3 regions of the Arthrobacter sp. SlRoot2-15 genome follow, and region 2 is predicted to be linked to each of the others. Evidence: riboswitches for the same ligand, from Rfam matches in the RefSeq annotation. Region 2 holds a riboswitch; each other region holds the start of a gene.
The links. A riboswitch is a leader RNA that binds a small molecule or an ion and turns the genes downstream of it on or off. The one in region 2 is predicted to bind cyclic di-AMP.
Positions count from the first base shown of each region.

Region 1: linked by a shared signal. The riboswitch ahead of AC6I9V_RS15980 (NlpC/P60 family protein) and the one ahead of AC6I9V_RS05125 (NlpC/P60 family protein) in region 2 are both predicted to bind cyclic di-AMP.
Region 3: linked by a shared signal. The riboswitch ahead of AC6I9V_RS05915 (aggregation-promoting factor C-terminal-like domain-containing protein) and the one ahead of AC6I9V_RS05125 (NlpC/P60 family protein) in region 2 are both predicted to bind cyclic di-AMP.

Region 1 covers NZ_AP046058.1:3,429,615-3,435,967, reverse strand. Annotated here, with positions in the region: gene AC6I9V_RS15985 (dihydrofolate reductase family protein) at 1-187, shown strand, start outside; gene AC6I9V_RS15980 (NlpC/P60 family protein) at 284-1,015, opposite strand; cyclic di-AMP (ydaO/yuaA leader) riboswitch at 1,020-1,182, opposite strand; gene AC6I9V_RS15975 (hypothetical protein) at 1,384-1,638, shown strand; gene AC6I9V_RS15970 (DNA alkylation repair protein) at 1,635-2,156, opposite strand; gene AC6I9V_RS15965 (glycoside hydrolase family 16 protein) at 2,573-3,538, shown strand; gene AC6I9V_RS15960 (hypothetical protein) at 3,929-5,239, shown strand; gene AC6I9V_RS15955 (MBL fold metallo-hydrolase) at 5,363-6,353, shown strand, end outside.
Region 2 covers NZ_AP046058.1:1,137,098-1,143,450, reverse strand. Annotated here, with positions in the region: gene AC6I9V_RS05130 (M23 family metallopeptidase) at 1-607, shown strand, start outside; cyclic di-AMP (ydaO/yuaA leader) riboswitch at 755-913, shown strand; gene AC6I9V_RS05125 (NlpC/P60 family protein) at 1,178-1,918, shown strand; gene AC6I9V_RS05120 (HNH endonuclease) at 2,175-2,675, shown strand; gene mobA (molybdenum cofactor guanylyltransferase) at 2,725-3,426, shown strand; gene AC6I9V_RS05110 (DUF6457 domain-containing protein) at 3,410-3,697, shown strand; gene AC6I9V_RS05105 (molybdopterin molybdotransferase MoeA) at 3,694-5,100, shown strand; gene fdhD (formate dehydrogenase accessory sulfurtransferase FdhD) at 5,185-6,054, shown strand; gene AC6I9V_RS05095 (alpha-mannosidase) at 6,161-6,353, shown strand, end outside.
Region 3 covers NZ_AP046058.1:1,310,618-1,316,970, forward strand. Annotated here, with positions in the region: gene AC6I9V_RS05900 (winged helix-turn-helix domain-containing protein) at 1-127, opposite strand, end outside; gene AC6I9V_RS05905 (response regulator transcription factor) at 734-1,474, shown strand; gene AC6I9V_RS05910 (sensor histidine kinase) at 1,478-3,073, shown strand; cyclic di-AMP (ydaO/yuaA leader) riboswitch at 3,181-3,369, shown strand; gene AC6I9V_RS05915 (aggregation-promoting factor C-terminal-like domain-containing protein) at 3,368-4,105, shown strand; gene AC6I9V_RS05920 (glyoxalase superfamily protein) at 4,222-4,599, opposite strand; gene upp (uracil phosphoribosyltransferase) at 4,654-5,289, opposite strand; gene AC6I9V_RS05930 (phosphatase PAP2 family protein) at 5,302-6,117, opposite strand; gene AC6I9V_RS05935 (nucleoside deaminase) at 6,216-6,353, shown strand, end outside.

The DNA.
Region 1 (6,353 bases), 2.3 Mb from region 2:
CGGGGCCCGGCTGGCGGACAGCTTCCGACGGCTCGGACTGATTGACGAGTACTGGATCTACATCCACCCGGTGCTGCTGGGGCAGGGCACGCCGCTGTTCAAGCCCGCAGACAGCAGGGCCGCACTTACGCTCGCCGAAACTCGGACGTTCGGCAACGGAGTGGTCCGGGTGCGGTACACCAGCTGAGTTGCGGCGGACCAGCGAAAGCCGGTGGCCGGCTGTCGTAGCGACAACCGGCCACCGGCCTTCGGGAGCAGTGCTGGTGCAATGCCTACACGGTGCTTACGCTCCGGCGCGGACGAACGTCACACCGCCGGTGGCGGTCAGCCAGGAGAGCGGGTGCGAGATCGTCTGGTTGGATCCGTTCATGCCGCCGCTGATGGCCTGGCCGTTGCCGGCGTAGATGGCGACGTGGCCGGACTGGACGATCATGTCGCCCGGCTGCGGGTCGGCCACAACCTTGCCGTAGTTCATGAACTGCTGCGGACCCAGGTCGCCGACCGGGATGCCGGCAGCGCCGAGGGCCTTCTCGACCATGGCGGTGCAGTCCTGGGTGATGCCGATCTGGCTGTAGGCGGCCGACAGCATTGCGGCGTTGACTCCGCCGGCAGCCGGGGCCGGGGCCGGGGCAACGGCAGCCTGGGCCTGGACCGTGATCTTGGGGGCGGCCGGAGCCTGGGCAACCGCCGGTGCGGCGACGGGCTTGGGCTGCTCGACGACGGGCGCGGGCGTGGTGGCCACGGCCGGACGGTCGAAGCTGATCTGCACCGCGGAATCCGCGGTGACCGGCGCCGAAACCTTGCTGGCGACGTCGACGGATGATGCCGGTGCGGAGTCGCGCTCGGCCGGTGCGGACGCGGCATTGGCCGCCATGCCGCTCGTCAGGACGAGGCCGGACGCCGCCATAATGACTGCGGCCTGGCGGCCGACTGTGCCTGGCTTGACCGAAAATGCTGAGGTCCGTCCTGCGGGGACGTCGGAACGATGGCGCGCAGCAGTAGTGCGTGAAGTCATGTTGGTAGCCTCTCCCAATGCCTGCGAGGTGAGCTGTCGGATTCGGATGGGAGGCACCCGGCCGCGGGCCCGTCAGAGCGGGCTGCGCGGCTTCACCCCAAGACCCGCCGGAGCGGCAGGTAATAAGTGGTTTCCCCGTCTCTGCCAGAAGGTTGCATTCGGATTCCGGGCCGCGGCAGAGTTAGGCAATCGGCTCGGAAGCGCCCGTATCGGAAACAAACAGGCACCTATCCACGGTAACGGTACTGGGCGGTAATGTCACATTCAGGTAACGGGGGCGTGTCCTGGCGGGGAATTAGGCCTAGGGCGCCGGGCGCCGCCACGCATAGGATGGGCTCATCCAGCGTTCCCCGAGCGGAGGCCCTGTTATGAACCGGCACTGTGTCGCCATCTGCCAGCTAAGTGACCAGCCGCAGGAGGACTTCGACGTCAACACGGAGCTGCTGGTTCTCGAGGGCGGGGAAATCCACGTTGCCACCTGGGACGCCGAACCGCGCGACGGCGGATTCGACGTCCACGTCCTGAACGACCGTGTAGATGCCCTCGGCTTTATGGTCGTGACCGATTGGCAGTTCCTCGATGGCAAGGCCTACGCCGTGGTGGAGCGCAGGCCGTCCCGCTAGGGAACCTTGCGGCGCCTGCCACCGTCGGAGCGGAGTTCGCCCGCTGGTGCCAGCTGCGCCGCGCGGCGCAGCCACGGGTCCGGATCCTGCAGCCACCGTTCCAGCACAGCCTCGGCCCGGTTCCGGCTTACCCCGTCAAGACCCGCAATCAGCGGCCCGACGACGTCGACCGCCAGCGGATCCGCCAGCTCACGCAGGCGCGCACCGCGCAGGAAGCCTTCGATCCGGGTCAGGTCCGAGTTGTCCAGCATGGTGATACGGGACTGCAGCAGGACGACGGCGGCGAGGCGGCGTTCGAAGACCGGTACCGCCCACAACTCCGAGCTGAGCGCCGTGATCCCGTCACGGCCGAGGTGCCGGTAGCGGCGGAGCGCATCCCGGACCGCGCCCCGGACGGCGCCGACGGAGGCGCCGTAGGACCCGAGTTCCGGACCGAGACGGGACCGTGCCTCCTCGGCCCGCTGCCAGGTGCTTTCGCGCTGCAGCGCCGCATCAATGAAGTCACCCGCCTCGCTCATAGGTCCATTCTGTCGCAGCCGCCGGCCCGGTCCTGCAGCCGGGGTCAACCCTGCGCGGCAAACTTTCCGCGTGCGATGCTCTCTGCGGAGTGGGCCGGGTTCCCGTCGTAGGGTTCGTCGGAGATGTCGAGGACCTGCCGTCCGGATACAGCAGGGCCCCAGCTTCTTCTCCGGCCAGAGCACCAGGACCGGCAGGCGTTTTGCGAACGAAGGTTACGATCGGGTAACGTTGACGGCTGGCCCGAGGGCCAGGCCCGAACGCAGGGCCCCGGATGCCCGCTGTGCAGGGCGCCGCCGCGCCATTCGGCGCCTGCTCGCCCTGTCCGCCAGGCGGGGCTGAAAGAAGCTGCAAGACGCTCGCCAGCGGCCCGACCGCGCCTGACGCTTGCGCCAATTCAATAGCCCGGAGGGGTCACTTGTTCAAGAAGATTGCCATCACCGTTACCCTCGGTGCCTTGTCGCTGACCGGATGCAGCGCTGCGTCCTCAGCCGGTACCGCCGCGCCCACCAAGGCGGCCAGCCCGACGTCGTCTGCCCGGGCAGCATCCCCGACGTCGGCGCCGGCCACCTCCGCCGCCGCTCCGGCCCCCGCGGAAACCACCGCAGCGGCCCCGGCAACTCCGCCGGCTGCCGCACCGGCGGCCCCCAGCACTCCCCCGGCCGTGCCGGCCGAAGCACCCGCGGTGCCGGCAGCGCCCGCAGTGGCACCGGCCCCGGCAGCCCCCGCCGGCGACGGAGCACAGGCCGCGGCCGCCCTGGGCTGGGGTCCCGTTCTAGCCGGCGACGAATTCTCCTACGCCGGCGCCCCGGACGCCACCAAGTGGGGCGTCTTCAACGGCGCCGGACATGCCGGCAAGGGCGTCCGCAGCCCGCAGGCGTGGTCAGTGGCCAACGGCGTCGCCACGGTCACCGGCGACGCGGCCGGCACCACCGGCGGGATGTCGGCAAAGTTCGGCCAGCAGAAGTACGGCCGCTGGGAGACCCGGATGAAGACCAACGCCCGCGACCCCGAGTACCACCCCGTGCTGCTGCTGTGGCCGAACAACAACACCTCGCCGAACTGTGCCGAGGTGGATTTCGCGGAAGGCACCTCGAACACCGCTGCCATGAAATTCTTCCTGCACTACGCCTGCAGCGGCGGAGACTTCCAGACGACGGCGGCCACGCCCGTGGACACGACGCAATGGCACAACTACGCGGTGGAGTGGACGCCGGCCGGGATCACCGGCTACATCGACGGCGTGAAAACGTTCAGCGACACCAACCCGGCGCACCAGCCCACGGTCGGCATGCACCAGACGATGCAGCTCGACTGGTTCCCCGACGGCACCGCCACCAGCCCGTCGCAGATGCAGGTCGACTGGGTCCGCGTCTACCAGTAGGACAGAGGCGGGCGGCGCAGTATCCGTCACCGCAATACCTAAGGCATCGTCACACCACAAAGGCACCATCTTCGGCTGAGGACGGTGCCTTTGTGGCGCCGGGCATAAATCCTCTGGTGCCGCCGGAGCGCGGGGCGGAAGCTGGGCGCAGCACATCTTTCGACGGCAGGGAGTCCAGTCGTGCGCCCAGGTGCTGCAACAAGAACCAGAATCCCCGGCGGTCCCCCGTGGCGACAGCGCTGGTTTCTGGCCTGCGCCGCGGCCGCGCTGGCATTGAGCGGCTGCACACCCGGATCACCATCCCCTCCTTCTGCCAGCAGCCGCCCCGCCTCGTCCGCCGCCGAGTCCCCCTCCCCTGCCGGCGCCTCAGCGTCTCCGGCGGGTGATGCGGTGCTCTCCGACGAGGAACTGATGTCCCTGGTGGACCGGGCGATCAACGGCAGCCAGCAGGGCGCCGGGAGGGTCTCAAAGAGCGCGGACCTGCGGACGCGCCTTCAGGGACGGCCTGCACCCGCGCAGGGGCCCGCCGTCGAGCCCGGTGAATGCGGCGTCTTCCAGCCGCACAGCGCGCCGACCAGCAGCGCAGACCTGGACATGAATTTCGCGGCCGGCGTCCTGACGCTCACCGGAGCGTGGTCCCGCGAGGCCGTGGCCTTTGTGCTGGCCAGGAGCGCGCCCCGGGACACGGTGGTTGCCGCGGACTTCGCCTACGCCGACGAGCAGGCCGCCACCTGCGCGAGCTTCCGGCAGGCCTCCGCGGACTCGCCGCCGACCACCGTCCGGCTGCTGACCGTCCCTGAACTGGGGGAACGGGCCTACGCCCTGGTTTCGAGCCCGGCCGCAGCAGCAGATACTGCCCCGGCTGCCGGCACCGTGTCCCTGCAGGTCCTCAAGGGAACAGTGTCTCTCGGGCTCAGTCGGCAGGTGCCGGCCAATCCGTCCGACGACGAACTCCAGTCCGCCCTGGCGCCGCTGCTCGGGCTGGCCCAGAAGCTGGTCCGGGAACTGGCCGGCGGCGCCCCGGCCGCCAGTGTGCCGCCCAGCCCGACGTCGAAACCGCCGTCGGAACCGCCGTCGGCGCACCCCGCACCAGCCCAACCACCGTCCCGGCAGGCACCCGAACTTCAGAGCCCGGAGCAACTGGCGCGGCTGCTGCAGGGCATTACCGGGCCCAACGGAAGCCCGGCCCAGGTGCTGGAAGGCCGCTACGCCCCCACGGAACCGGCAACACCCGCGGATCCGGCCGCCCCACACTGCATCTACGACGACGCGGCGTACCTCGCCTCGCTGGGCGGAGCAGCCACCGTGGTGGCCGAGATCCCCGGCACCGGCCAGGCACCCGACCAGATCAGCCTGCGGCTCATCGGCCTGCCCGCGCCGTCACCGGACGGGTCAGCTTTCGACCGACGGGCCGCCGATCTGGCCGGCTGCACCACGGTTCAGGAGCAGCTGCCTTCGGCTGGGTCCCGGACCTGGTCGCCGCTCAATCACCCCATCGTCGATACCAGCGGGCAAACCGGCTACGCCGTTGTGTACATGCTTCCCGACGGAACCGGCGTCCGGCATGTCCTGGTGGGTGCCCGTAAGGGCAGGCTCTGCGTCGAAACCGAAACCAAGACCCTCTCCGACAGCGCCGTCCAGCAGGCGGCGGACGGCCTGGCGGCAACCATCAACAAGGTGATGGCCAGGGTTGGCGGCTAGGCACCGTCCCGGGCGGCCGAAGCCGTCCGGACGCAGCTTGCGTGATACCCCCGGGGGTATTATTGTTGAAGTCAGAAGAGGAAGGAATCCCTTCCCCGTCTACATCAAGAAGGAGCACCCTGAATGCTTATCGAGCGCATCTATGACGAAGACCTCGCCCAGGCCAGCTATTTCATCGGCTGCCAGGCCAAGGGAGAGGCGCTGGTCGTTGATCCCCGGCGCGACATCGCCGTCTACGAGGACCTCGCCGCCGCCAATGGCATGAAGATCGTGGCCGTCACCGAGACCCACATCCACGCCGACTTCCTCTCCGGCACCCGGGAACTGGCCGCCGCAACCGGCGCCACCGCCTACGTCTCCGGCGAGGGCGGAGCCGACTGGCAGTACGGCTTCGACGCCGAACGCCTGCACGACAATGAAGAGATCACCCTCGGCAACATCACGGTCAAGGCATTGCATACCCCCGGCCACACGCCCGAGCACCTGTCCTTCCTGATCACCGACGGCGCGTTCGCGAACGCCCCCGGTTACCTGCTCTCCGGCGACTTCGTGTTCTCCGGTGACCTGGGCCGGCCGGACCTGCTCGACGAGGCCGCCGGCGGCGTCGATACGCGCTTCGAGGGCGCGAAGCAGCTCTTCGCCAGCCTCCGGGACAAGTTCCTGACCCTGCCGGACCACGTCCAGGTCCACCCCGGCCACGGCGCCGGCAGTGCCTGCGGCAAGGCCCTGGGCGCCATCCCCTCCTCCACCGTCGGCTACGAACGGCTCTACGCCTGGTGGGGCCCTTACCTCGCCGCCAACGACGAGCAGGGCTTCATCGACGAGCTCCTCGACGGCCAGCCCGACGCGCACGCTTACTTCGCCCGGATGAAGCGTGAAAACCGCGAAGGCCCGGCCGTGATGGGCGAGCGGACCCCGCTGGCCGAACTCGCCACCGCCGACGTTGCCGCCGGCCTGGCCGACGACACCCTGACCTTCGTGGACACCCGCCCCAACGGCCAGGTCCACGAGGGCACCGTTGCCCGGTCGCTGAACATCCCGGCCGGCAAGTCCACCGCCAGCTTCGGCGCCTGGGTCGTGAACCCCGAAACCGACAAGAACCCGCTGGTCCTGC
Region 2 (6,353 bases):
CACAGTCCCGGCCACCGGCCCAGTGATGGCCACCGACTCCACGGACTCCGCCAAGACCGGCTCGGTTTCCGCCGCGGCGCAGCCCGAAGTCAAGGCCTCCGCTGCCCAGATTGACTTCAACCGCACAGCCGTCACCACCAAGGGCGACCCGGACGGCAAGCTGAAGCAGCTGCTCAGCGCCCAGTCCGCCAGCACGATCACCCGGGCGGCCTCGGCCGGCAGCCTCGGCCACCCGCTGGACACGATGGTCACCGCCTCGCCCTTCGGCTATCGGATCAGTCCCATCACGGGCGCCGTCGGGGAATTCCACCGCGGGCAGGACTACGCCGCCCAGTGCGGCACCGCCGTGCATGCCGCGGCCAGCGGCACCGTAACCTTTACCGGCTGGCACCCCTACGGGGGCGGCAACCGCGTCGTGATCGACCATGGCAATGGCCTGGAGACCACGTACAACCACTTGTCGTCCTCCACTGTCCGCGTGGGCCAGCAGGTTTCCCGCGGCGACGTGGTGGCGATGAGCGGCACCACCGGCGCCTCCACCGGCTGCCACCTCCACTTCGAGGTGATGGTCAACGGGGAAGTCGTTGATCCGCTGGGCTGGCTCTAAGCCGAGCCGAGGGACCACTCGCATTTCTGTGACACGCCGTGATCTGAATGTGACATTGAGTCCCAACTGCTGTACCGTATGAAGCACGCCAACTTCTCCGAAGTTGGCGCTCTTGAGTGGATTGCCTAACTCTGCCACCGCTCAAGGTCCGTTCGCATGACATCGTCTGGCAGGGGCGGGGGAACCAATTTTGGTCTTCGCAAGAAGACCTTGGGGTTAAGTCGCAAAGCTTCCCAGGAAGCGGCGCGGCCGGGTGACTCCCATCCGAATCCGACAGCTCACCTCGTAGGCATTGGGAGAGGCTACTTTCGTGTCTTCACGCCACAATGCTGCGCGTTCTCGCGCTGGCGAGGCTCAGTTGAGCCCGCTGAACTCCATGCTCCGCGCTGCCCTTGTCGGCGCCCGGACTGGATCTCACAACGCAGTTCCCGCTTTTGGCGCGTCTTCGCAGTACACCCTTCGCTAAAGAAACCCGTTTCGGGGCGATCCGGCGTACCCCCAAGATGCCGGAGCGTCCTCAGTCCCGCCTGAATTGAGCGCGGACAAAAGGATCACGAAAGAGAGAACTGAATGACTACTCGTGCAACCATTGCACGCCACCGCGCGGAGGTCACCAAGACCAACTCGCTGGCTGTCATTGCTAAGGCCGTCGGCGACAACGCCGGTGGTATGGGTCGCCAGGCTGCGGTTATCGCTGCAGCCTCCGGCCTGGTGCTGACCAGCGGTATCGCAGCCAACGCTGCCGAGACCAACGTTCAGCGCGAGTCGACCTCCGCTTCCGCCCTGGAAGTGCAGTCCACCTCACCGGCCACGATCTCCGCGGCCTCCAGCATCGCGATCTCCTACGAGAAGCCCGCTGTTACCACCGCACCGGCCCCCGTCGAGGCTCCCAAGCCCGTCGTCAAGGTCAAGGAAGCTGCCGCTTCCACCGGCAACGCGGTGACCGCCTCCCTGGCCACGAAGGCTCCGGCTGCTGTCAGCGGCATGGGCGCTTCGATCGCCGCTGCTGCCTACGCGCAGATCGGTGTCTCCCAGGACTGCACCATGCTGGCCACCAACGCGCTGGCCGCAGTTGGCATCAACTACCACGGCTGGCCGGCAGGTTACCTGTCCCTGGGCCGCACCGTGAGCGCTGCTGAAGCTCAGCCGGGCGACCTCGCCTACTACCAGAACGGCGGCATGGGCATGGCCCACATCGCTGTTTACGTCGGCAACGGCATGGCCGTCCACGGCGGCTGGAACGGCGGAACCACCGCGCTGTACAGCGTCAACGTCGGCTCCGGCCCGGTCTTCATCCGCGTCGGCGGCTAAGACTGAATCCCGGCGCCCGCCGGAAGCATCGTGAAGGACCCCTGCCCGCGGCAGGGGTCCTTTGCGTTGCCCGGGGCGCAGTGCCGACCCGCCCCCCGGACCCTGCGGCGGACCCAGCCGCGGGGGCGCGCCGAAACAAAATTCGGTAAACCTGGCCTGCCGTGTTTACTCTTGTGGTGTCGATCCATAGCCCGACCATGCACAGGGCAGCCGGCCCTCGTGCCCCTGGCGGGTGCGGCCGTGAAGAGGTATGCGGATGCGCACTCTCGTTCTGAATGCTGGATATGAACCGCTGGCGGTAGTCACCTTCCGCCGGGCGCTGGTCCTTGTGCTGACGGGGAAGGCCAGTGTGGTGGCCGAAGGCGACGATCCCGTGGTGGGCCCGCAGGATATCCTCGGCCGGCCCTCCGTGATCCTGCTGAACAGGTACATCAGGCCGCGCTACAACACTCTGACGGCGGTCAGCCGCAGGGGGGTGCTGCGCCGCGACAACCACCGCTGCGCCTACTGCGGCAAGGCGGCCCACACCATCGACCATGTCCAGCCCAAGTCCCGGGGCGGCGCGGATTCGTGGGAAAACCTCGTCGCCGCCTGCCTGCGCTGCAACAATGCCAAGGGGGACCATACACCCGGGGAAATGGGCTGGAAACTCGGCTTCCTTCCCGGCCCGCCCAAGGGCACCATCTGGCAGATCAAGGAGCTGGAGAAGCCCGCCCCGGCCTGGGACCCGTTCCTGCTTCCCGAAAAGGCACACTGAGCATCCCGAGCTGACGCCCGTTGCCCGCCGCTGCGGCTAGGCTGGGCGGGTGGAATTCGACGCCGTTATCCTCGCCGGGGGCAGGTCAACCCGCCTCGGCGGCGTGCCCAAGGCCCGGCTGGCGGCAACCGGCACCAGCTTGCTGGACCTTACCCTCAAGGCGGCCGGCGGGGCCCGCCGGATCGTGGTGGTCGGGCCGGAACTGGGCGGCCTCCCGCCTCAGGTGCTTCGTTGCCGCGAGGAGCCCCCGTTCTCCGGACCCGCAGCCGCCATCGCCGCAGGCCTCGCGGCCCTGGCCGGAGAGCATGCCGGGGCCGGGGAGCAGGCAGCGGGTGGACCGGCGGCCCAGACCCTGGTGCTCGCCTGCGACATGCCGAGGGTCGCCGCCGCCGTCGGCGCCCTGCTGGCGGCGGCGGACGGCCCGGCCGAAGGTCCGGGCGGCGGCCGTGACGGGGTCATGGCAGTGGCGCCGGACGGACGCACCCAGCCCCTCGCCGGCCTTTATCGCACGGCCGCGCTACAACGCGCCGTCGGCGACGCGGCCCGGCGCAACGCCCTCGAGGGGGGCTCCGTCTTCGCCCTGCTTGCTAGTCTTGAACTGCGGACGGTTCCGGTTCCGCCGGGTTCCACTGACGACGTGGACACCTGGGATGACGCTTCCGCCCTGGGGGTATCAGACCCCGGTCCAGGCCGGTCCGGAAACGGGCGGCCGAATTCGACTTTGGAGGCAAACGGTGAAAAGCCAGGATGAGACGCTGGAGGACTGGTGCCGGGCACTGCTCCAGGCCCTGGAACTCGAGGACGTCGAAATCGACATCAACGAAGTGCTGGGGCTCGCCGGAGTTGCCGCGCACTCCGTCGTCCGACCCGCAGCTCCGCTGACGACCTTTATTGCCGGGTTCGCGGCCGGGCTGGCCTCCGGTTCCGGGCAGGCGCCGGACAGCGTGTCCATGCAAGCCGCCATGGGCGTGGCCCGGAAACTCGCGAAGGAATACGCCGCCGCCGAGGCACCCGGGGCATGACGCCTGAGCCGCCCAGCAGCAGTGCCGGCGCCGAGGACGGGGCCTCCGGGGACCCGGCCGAGGCTCCACACCGGCACCTCGCGCACGGCTGGCAGGAGGCACGGCAGCTGGCCTTCGACTGCGCCACCCCCATCCCGGCCGCGCCGGTGCCGCTCCGGCATGCCCTGGGACGGACGCTGGCGGAAGACCTGACGGCGCTGCACGACATGCCGCACTACGCCTCCTCGGCGATGGACGGCTGGGCCGTCAACGGCAGCGGCCCCTGGATCCTCGCCGAACCAGGCCAGCGGCTGGCCCCGCACCAGGCAAGCCCGATCGCCACCGGCGGGCTGATCCCGGCGGGCGCAAAGGCCGTGCTCCGCAGCGAGAGCGGCGTGATCGCCCCGGACGAAGACGGGCTGCCGGTCCTCAAACTCGGCGGCGGGGCCAAGCCCGGGGAACCGCGCAACGGTGACCACATCCGCAAAGCCGCGGAGGAGGCCGCCGCCGGCGACTTGCTCATCAAGGCAGGCGCCGTCCTTAACCCCGCACACCTGGCCCTGGCCGCCCTCGCCGGACACGACGCGCTGCCGGTACTGGGCAAGGCCGTCGTCCGGCTCGTGTTCACCGGTTCCGAAGTCGTCAGCAGCGGCGTCCCCCAACCGGGCGAGGTACGGGATACCTTCGGGCCGCAGCTGGCCGCCGTCGTGGAAATGCTCGGCGGGACCTTCGCCGGTGAGGTCAAGATCGGCGACGCCGACGCTGACTGGCTCGCGGCCCTTGAGGATACCGACGCCGCGGAGCCGGGCACGGCCGCCGGTGACGCCGCGGAGCCGCTGCCGGCCGACGTCGTCATCACCACCGGCGGCACCGGCCGCTCCGGCACCGACCACCTGCGGCGCACGGTCGCGGAACTGGGCGGCCGACTGCTCATCGACGGTATCGCCATGCGTCCGGGCCACCCTGCCGTGTTGGCCGAACTGCCGGACGGGCGCTTTGTGATCGGGCTGCCAGGGAATCCACTGGCGGCCATGATGGCGCTGTCCACTCTCGGCGCTCCGCTGCTGGCCGCCCTTGGGCACCGCTCTGCGCCGCCGGTGGTCGAGGTCCCGTGTGGCACCATGATCGATCCCGACCCGGGCCGGACGCGGCTGATGCCGTTCCGCATGCTCTACGGGATGGCGTCGCCGGCGCAGCACACCGGCCCGGGCATGATGCGCGGACTCGCCGCCGCCGACGGCGTTCTGGTGGTCCCGCCGCACGGCGTGCAGCTGGGCGAGCCGGTGCAGGCGTTCGCGCTGCCGTGGGGCGCGGCCCTGCCCCAGGCCGCCCTGGACAAGGCGGCCGCGAAGCCGGCCACGAAACGTGCCGCCCGGAAGCCGGCCGCGGACGGCCCGGTGGACTGGAGCGCGCTGCTTGGCTGAGGCGCGGGGGCAGGTCATGATGGATCCAGGGGCGGTCCGCCAAGGGCGGCCGGACCTAAATGCAATGCTGATGAGGAGTATCCGATGGGCCGCGTGACACAGCGCCGCAAGGTGCACAAATTTGTCCTGGACGGCTCGCCGCAGGCGCTGGAGTTCCCGGTCCGGCACCGGGAGGACGTGCTGGCGGTCGAGGAGCCGCTCGAAATCCGGCTCGGCAGCCTCTCCTACTCCGTCACGATGCGGACGCCGGGCAGCGACTTCGACCTCGTCGCCGGGTTCCTGGTCTCCGAGGGGGTCATCTGGGAACCGGAGCAGCTCGTCTCGCTGCGGTTCTGCGCCGGCGAGGACGAGGACGGCACCCAGACGTTTAACGTGGTGGAGGCGCAGCTGCGCCCCGACGTCGTCCAGCCCGACACCGGGCGCAACTTTTTCACCTCCAGCTCCTGCGGGATCTGCGGCACCGACTCGATCGACGCCGTGCACAAGTCCTCGCACTTCAGCCCCGCCGGCGACCCGGTGACCGTCGCAGTGCAGACACTCGCCTCGCTGCCGGACCGGCTGCGCGAAGCCCAGGCCGTCTTCGACGTCACCGGCGGCGTCCACGCCGCGGGACTTTTCCGGATTTCCGACGACGGCGACGCCGAGCTCCTTTGCCTGCGCGAGGACGTTGGCCGCCACAACGCGGTGGACAAGGTCGTGGGCTGGGCGTTGCGGGAAGGCCTGCTGCCCCTCAGCGGCACCGTGCTCCAGGTCTCCGGCAGGGCGTCCTTCGAACTGGTGCAGAAGGCGGCGCTGGCCGGGATCCCGGTGCTCGCTGCCGTCAGCGCGCCCTCCAGCCTGGCGGTGGAACTGGCCGAGGCCAGCGGGATGACGCTGGCCGGGTTCAGCCGGGGCACCACGATCAATGTCTACGCCGGCCACGAACGCATTTCCCCGCCGGAAGAAACCGCCTAGGCCTGCGTTGGCTTAACCGCGGCGGCCGACGTAGATTTTATCCATCGACTGGACACGCGACCCGAACTGATCACGAACCACCGGCACCAGCGCGAAGAGGATCACATTGCACGACGACCGCCGTCTCACGGAAGTCCGGCTGGACCGCTTTCTGCGCGAACGCATCACCCCCGCGGTCTACCCGCGCACAGCGCCGCTCACGCTGAGCAGCTGGGACGCGCCGGGGGAACCGGTCCCGGCGCTGGAGGCGCTGCGGCAACACTTTACGCCGCAGGCGCAGGGGGAAGCCTGGGGGAGGC
Region 3 (6,353 bases), 170 kb from region 2:
AGCTGTTGCCTGCTCCCGCGGGGCCGTAGCTCGGGCGGCCGCCAAAGCCCTGGCGAAGGCCGGATGCCTGGCCGGCCTTGTTGGCGTTACGGACGGAGATGTGGACGTATCCGGATGCAACTGACATGGAATGCTTACCTCAATGTGAATGGCCGTCATCGCGGCTCGAATGCTTAAGTTCCCCGCAATGAGAACTGGGGAGGGGCGCCCGACGCTGGGCTGGGAGCGAATGCCTAGAAACGTTCTGGGGTGGAGAAGTTAGGCGTGCATTCGACAACAGCGCATCTCGGTACCAGCTGGTGCGCTGATCCAGGAAGCTGCGGCTGCAGGTGCTGTTGAGTTCTTGTTCACATTTGAAGTGTGCAACGTAACAATAAGAACTAGCAAGTAACAATGGACCCCAAAGTCCGCATTGTGAGACAAAACGGGAGTTTGTAGCGCAAGTCACAATTCTGGCGAGTCAAGGAAGTGTGCTTTGTTATTGCCGAACGAACGGTCGGTTCCCGGGTTCTGTCGAAGATTATTCGCCACGTCACCTCGTCGGCCGGAAATCGTTCACGGTAAGGCGCGGCAGCAAAATCAGGGGCCCTGGACGCCCACGCCTTTCCCGTCCGCGGGCCGGACAAGGGCCAAATCCGGCGGACCGACTGGTCCAGCTCGCTAAGCTGTGATTCACAGCTGGCGCACAGGATCCCCAAAGCCATCCCCTACTGCCGGATTGGAGAGTTGTCGCATGGCCACCTCGCACTCCATGACCAACAACTTGCCCCACCTCACGCACCCGGACGGCTCCCCCATCCGCGCCCTGGTGGTGGATGACGAACCCAGCCTCTCGGAGCTCATGAGCATGGGGCTGAGGATGGCCGGCTGGTCCGTGGCCGTGGCGGCGGACGGTCCGACGGCGGTGAAACTCGCCAAAGAGTTCCGGCCGGACGTGCTTGTCCTGGACGTTATGCTCCCCGGCTTCGACGGCGTCGAACTGCTGGGCCGGATCCGGGCCTTCGCGCCGGAGGTCCCCGCGTTGTTCCTGACCGCCAAGGACGCCGTCCAGGACCGGATCACCGGCCTGGCAGCGGGCGGCGACGACTACGTGACCAAGCCGTTCAGCATGGAAGAGGTCCTGCTGCGGCTGCACCGGCTGGTCCAGCGCTCCGGCGTCGCGGCCATGGACACCGCCGAGCTCGTTGTCGGGGACCTCGTCTTGAACGTGGACACCCGGGAAGTGACCCGCGCCGGGGAGGAACTTCATCTGACCGCCACCCAGTTCGAACTGCTGCGCTACCTAATGGAAAACCCCAAACGCGTGGTCAGCAAGGCGCAGATCCTGGACCGCGTTTGGGACTACGATTTCGGCGGCCAGGCCAACATCGTGGAGCTCTACATCTCCTACCTCCGCAAAAAGGTCGACGCGGTCCACCCGCCGATGATCCACACCGTGCGCGGCGCCGGGTATGTCCTGAAACCGGCGGACTAGTCCGTGGCAACTCCCGCCCGAGACTCCGGCACCGGCCGGGACTGGCGCAGCCCGTCCACTTGGCACCTGCGCACACGACTGGTCCTGCTCGCCATGGCCCTGCTCGTTGCGATCTGCGGCGCCGTCGGGCTGGTCAGCTACGCCTCGATGGATCTGTTCCTGACGAAACAGCTGGACTCCCAGCTGGACCAGGCCTCCGAACGGGCGCGGGAGTTCGGCCGTCCCGGCCCCGGCAACGGCGAGGGGCGCCGGGATCCGCTGGAAGCACGCGGCCAGGCGGTGGGCACCCTCAACGCCCGGATCCTCGGAGACGCCGTCACCAGCGCCGGCTTCCTCGCCGACGACGCCACCCGGAAGGCGCTCTCCGCCGACGACGCCGGCGTCCTGCTGGCGCTCACCCCCGGCGCACTCCCCGTTGACCGGACCCTGTCCAGCGGCGCCTACCGGCTGGTCGCGGCGCAGACACCGTACGGCGATGTGATCGTTACCGGCCTGCCCCTGAAGGACAAACAGAACACGCTGGCTTCACTGGTCTGGACGATGGTCCTGGTCTCCGCCGGCGGGCTGGTGGTGATCGGGCTGGCCGGAACGGCGCTGATCCGGCGGACCATGAAACCGCTGGAGCACCTGTCCGAGGTGGCCACCAAGGTCTCCCGCCTCCCGCTCGACGCCGGCGAGGTTGCCCTGGCGGTGCGGGTGCCGGAGGCGGCCGCCAATCCCGGCACGGAGGTGGGCAGCGTGGGCTATGCCCTGAACCAGATGCTGGACAACGTTTCCAGCGCGCTGGAGGCGCGGCAGCAGAGCGAGATGAAGGTGCGGCAGTTCGTTGCCGACGCGTCCCACGAGCTGCGGACCCCGCTGACGGCCATCCGCGGCTACACGGAGCTGATGCGTATGACCGAGCACTTCACCCCGGACGGCCAGAAATCCCTCGCCCGCGTGCAGAGCCAGTCGGAACGGATGACCACCCTTGTGGAAGACCTGCTCCTGCTTGCCCGCCTCGACGAGGGCCAGCCGCTGAAGTTCAGCGACGTGGACCTCTCGCAGCTCGCGATCGAGACGGTCAGCGACGAGAAGGTCATGGCCCCGGACCGCCTCTGGCAGCTGGAGCTCGCCGAGGAGCCCGTAGTGGTGCGGGGTGACGCCGCCCAGCTGCACCAGGTGCTGGCGAACCTGCTCTCCAACGCGCGCAAGCACACCGAACCCGGCACCACCGTGACCACGGGGGTGAAGTGCGCCGACGACGGCAGCGCGATCGTCACGGTGACGGACAACGGCACCGGAATTGCCCCCGAATTCGTGGACCGGGTGTTCCGCCGCTTTGCCCGGGCCGACGCGTCCCGCCGGAACCCTGTCACGGCCGCGGCACCCGTCGTCGCAGTTCCGGCGCCGGAACCGGCCCCGGCGAGGGTGCGCGGCGGAGCCGCCGCCCCCTTGACCTCCCCTGTTCCGGCCGCGACGGCGGAGGGCACCAGCGGCCTGGGGCTGTCCATTGTGCAGGCCATTGTCGAAGCCCACGGCGGCACCGTCGCTGTCACGTCCCGGCCCGGCCGCACGCAGTTCACCGTCCGCCTCCCCGCGCCATCTGCGGCGGGATAGTAGGAGCGAGCAACCACGCCGCCAGCCGTGGCCGCCGTTACCTAAATGTGACTTTCGCGGGAAAGTCCGGTACCGTTCTAGAGTGCGGCCATCGACCTGGCCGCATATCCGGTTTGACGCCAAACTCTGCCGCTTCCCGGATTCCGATGGATTAGGCAGAGGCGGGGGACCCAGAGTTCCCGGGCATTCTCCATCCATGCACCCTTGGGGTTAAGCCGCCACGTTGAGATTCCGTGCGGCCGGATTTTTGCATCCGAACCCGACAGCTAACTCCGTAGGCGTTGAGAGGCAAACATGACTGAATTCAAGGTACCCATGCGCCCAGAAGGCGCTAAACAGACAGCTGAAGCCGACGTCGCGCGCCACCGCGCCGAGCCGGCCAAGCGCACGGCCCTGTCCCGGATTGGCTTCGGCCCCGGCACCAAGGGCAAGCGCGCCGCCGTGGTAGCCACCGCCCTCGCGGTCCTGCTGGGCGCAGGCGCCGCGGGCCAGGCTTCCAACACCTCGGCCCACACGGAGGCCGCGTCCAAGGACGCGTCGTTGCAGAAGCTGGAGTTCGAACAGGTCGGCAGCAACTCCCCGGCCTCCCCCTCCACCGGCACCGTGGACGCCAAGGCCTCCGAGGTCAAGCCGGCCGAGGCCCCGGCGCCCCCGGCCCCGCCCGCGCCGGCCGCGCCGGCCGCTCCCGCTCCCGCCGCGGCCCCGGTGCAGCCGGTCGCCATCGACGATCCCGCCGGCGCGCAGGCCTATGCCGCCGCGCAGCTGCCCGCCCACGGCTGGGCCGCCAGCGAAATGCAGTGCCTGCAGAAGCTGTGGACCAAGGAGTCCGACTGGAAGACCACCGCCACGAACCCCAGCAGCGGCGCCTACGGCGTGGTCCAGTCCCTGCCTGCCGAGAAGATGGCAAGCGCCGGCGCGGACTACCGCACCAACTACCGGACCCAGATCAACTGGGGCCTGAAGTACGTGCAGGACCGCTACGGCTCGCCGTGCGGCGCCCTGAACTTCCACTACGCGAACAACTGGTACTAAGAAGCCGCCACCCGGGCCCCGGCGGAAAGCGATGCCCCGGATTCAATGAATCCGGGGCCTCGCGTGCGCCTGCCCCCGCGGCGGCCGGGCCGCCTGGCAGCGGCCGCCCTGGCGGGTTACGCGTTCGGCCGGTCGGGGAGGTACTGCACCCCCCATTTGTTGCCGTCGGGATCCGCGAAGTAGACAAAGTGCCCCCAGTCCTGGACATCGATGTCGCTGACGTCCACACCGTTGTCCTTAAGCTGCTTATGGGCGGCCTCGATGTCGTTGACCACCAGCTGGAGGCCCGGGGCGGTGCCGGGCGGGGCATCGTTGAGACCCTCGCCGATCGCAATCGAGCAGCCGGAGCCCGGCGGGGTCAGCTGGACGAAGCGGATGCCTTCTGAGGGGCGCTCGTCGTAGTCTGCGTTGAAGCCCACCTGATTGACGTAGAAATCCTTGGCCCGGTCCACGTCGGATACCGGGACAAACACGAGTTCAAGTTTCCAGTCCATGGGCACAGGCTAGTCCCGGGCGCTGTCCGCCGGAACCCCTGACCGGCCGCGGAGCTAGCCTGCGATGCCGTAGAGGCGGTCGCCGGCGTCGCCCAGGCCGGGGACAATGTAGGACTTCTCGTTGAGCTTCTCGTCGATCGAGGCCAGCACAATCGTCACGTTGGCCTCCGAGAGTTCCTCTTCCAGCTTGGCCAGGCCCTCCGGGGCGGCCAGCAGGCAGATGCACGTGACGTCCGAGGCGCCGCGTTTGAACAGGAACTTGATGGCTTCACGCAAGGTGCCGCCGGTGGCCAGCATGGGGTCCAGGACGAAGATCTGGCGGTCCGTCAGGTCCTCGGGGAGGCGCTCGGCGTAGGTGATGATGTCCAGGGTCTCTTCGTCCCGGGCCATGCCCAGGAAGCCGACCTCGGCCGTGGGGACCAGTTTGGTCATGCCCTCGAGCATGCCGAGACCGGCGCGCAGGATCGGGACCACCAGCGGGGTGGGCTTGGTGAACGCCGTGCCGATCGTGGTGCTGACCGGCGTCTCGATGGTCACGGGTTCGGTGCGGACGTCGCGGGTTGCCTCGTAGGCAAGGAGCGTGACGAGCTCCTCAGTGAGCTGGCGGAAGACCGGGGACGGGGTGTTCTTGTCCCGCAGAACGGTGAGCTTATGGGCGACCAGCGGGTGGTCCACAACGAGAGTGCGCATGGGTCAAAACTATCACCCGGACGTGGAGGACCGTCCCGCCGGACCGGGGGTATCGGCGTCGCCCGTTCCGCCGCGAAGGCTGCTCTCTGGGGCGGGGTCGCGCAGGTGGGCCTCGTTGTCGAATGTCGGTGCGGGGCCGGTGTGTTCCCGGTGCCTCAGCACATGGAAGAGCCGGTGGGCCAGGATCACGATCCCCACCCAGCCCAGCCCGATCACCCAGCCGATGATCACGTCGGTCATCCAGTGGTGGCCCAGGTAGACCCGGCTCATGCCCATGGCGAAGATGAAGATCGCACCGGCTGTGATGAAGCCGACCCGGGCGAGCGTGCGTCTCACCTGCAGGCAGGCGAGGTAGACCACCAGCCCGATCACCACGGTGGTGTTCAGGGTGTGGCCGCTGGGGAACGACGGCGAGGTCTCGTAGGGCGGCACCGCGTCGACGTGGTCGGGACGCGTCCGGCCGATCAGTTTCTTGCCGAGGGACGTGGCGGTGACCGACACGGCGGCGGCGCCTCCGATCAGGATCAGCGGCCGCCAGGTCCGGGAGACCCAGATCAGCCACGCCGTCAGGATGCTGGCCAGGATCGGCATGCCGATGCCGCCGCCGATGTTGGTGAAGCCGGTGACGAAGGAGTCCAGGCCCGGACTGCGCAGCTGCTCCATGTAGGAGAGCATCGGCTTGTCCAGGTTGGCCAGGCCCGCGTCGTCCACGACGTTGTCATAGACCTCCGCGCTGGTGAGCGCCAGGGCGACAATGACGATGCCGCCGATCAGCATCGTGATCCACAGCGCGGCGTACGGCACCACCCACTTGCCCCAGCGCCGCATCAGCCAGCTTTCAGTCCTGGTGCTCACTGCTGTCTCCCGACTTCCCGGTGCACTTTGATGGTGCACAGCCTGCTTAGGATCGAAACTACCATTGACCCATGACTACTCCCGAGCCCCGGCATGCGGAATGGATGGGCCTGGCCCTCGCCGAGGCGCGCCGGGCGCTGGCCACCGCGGACGTGCCGATCGGCGCCGTCGTGATCGGCCCGGACGGGTCGGTGCTCGGCACTGGACGC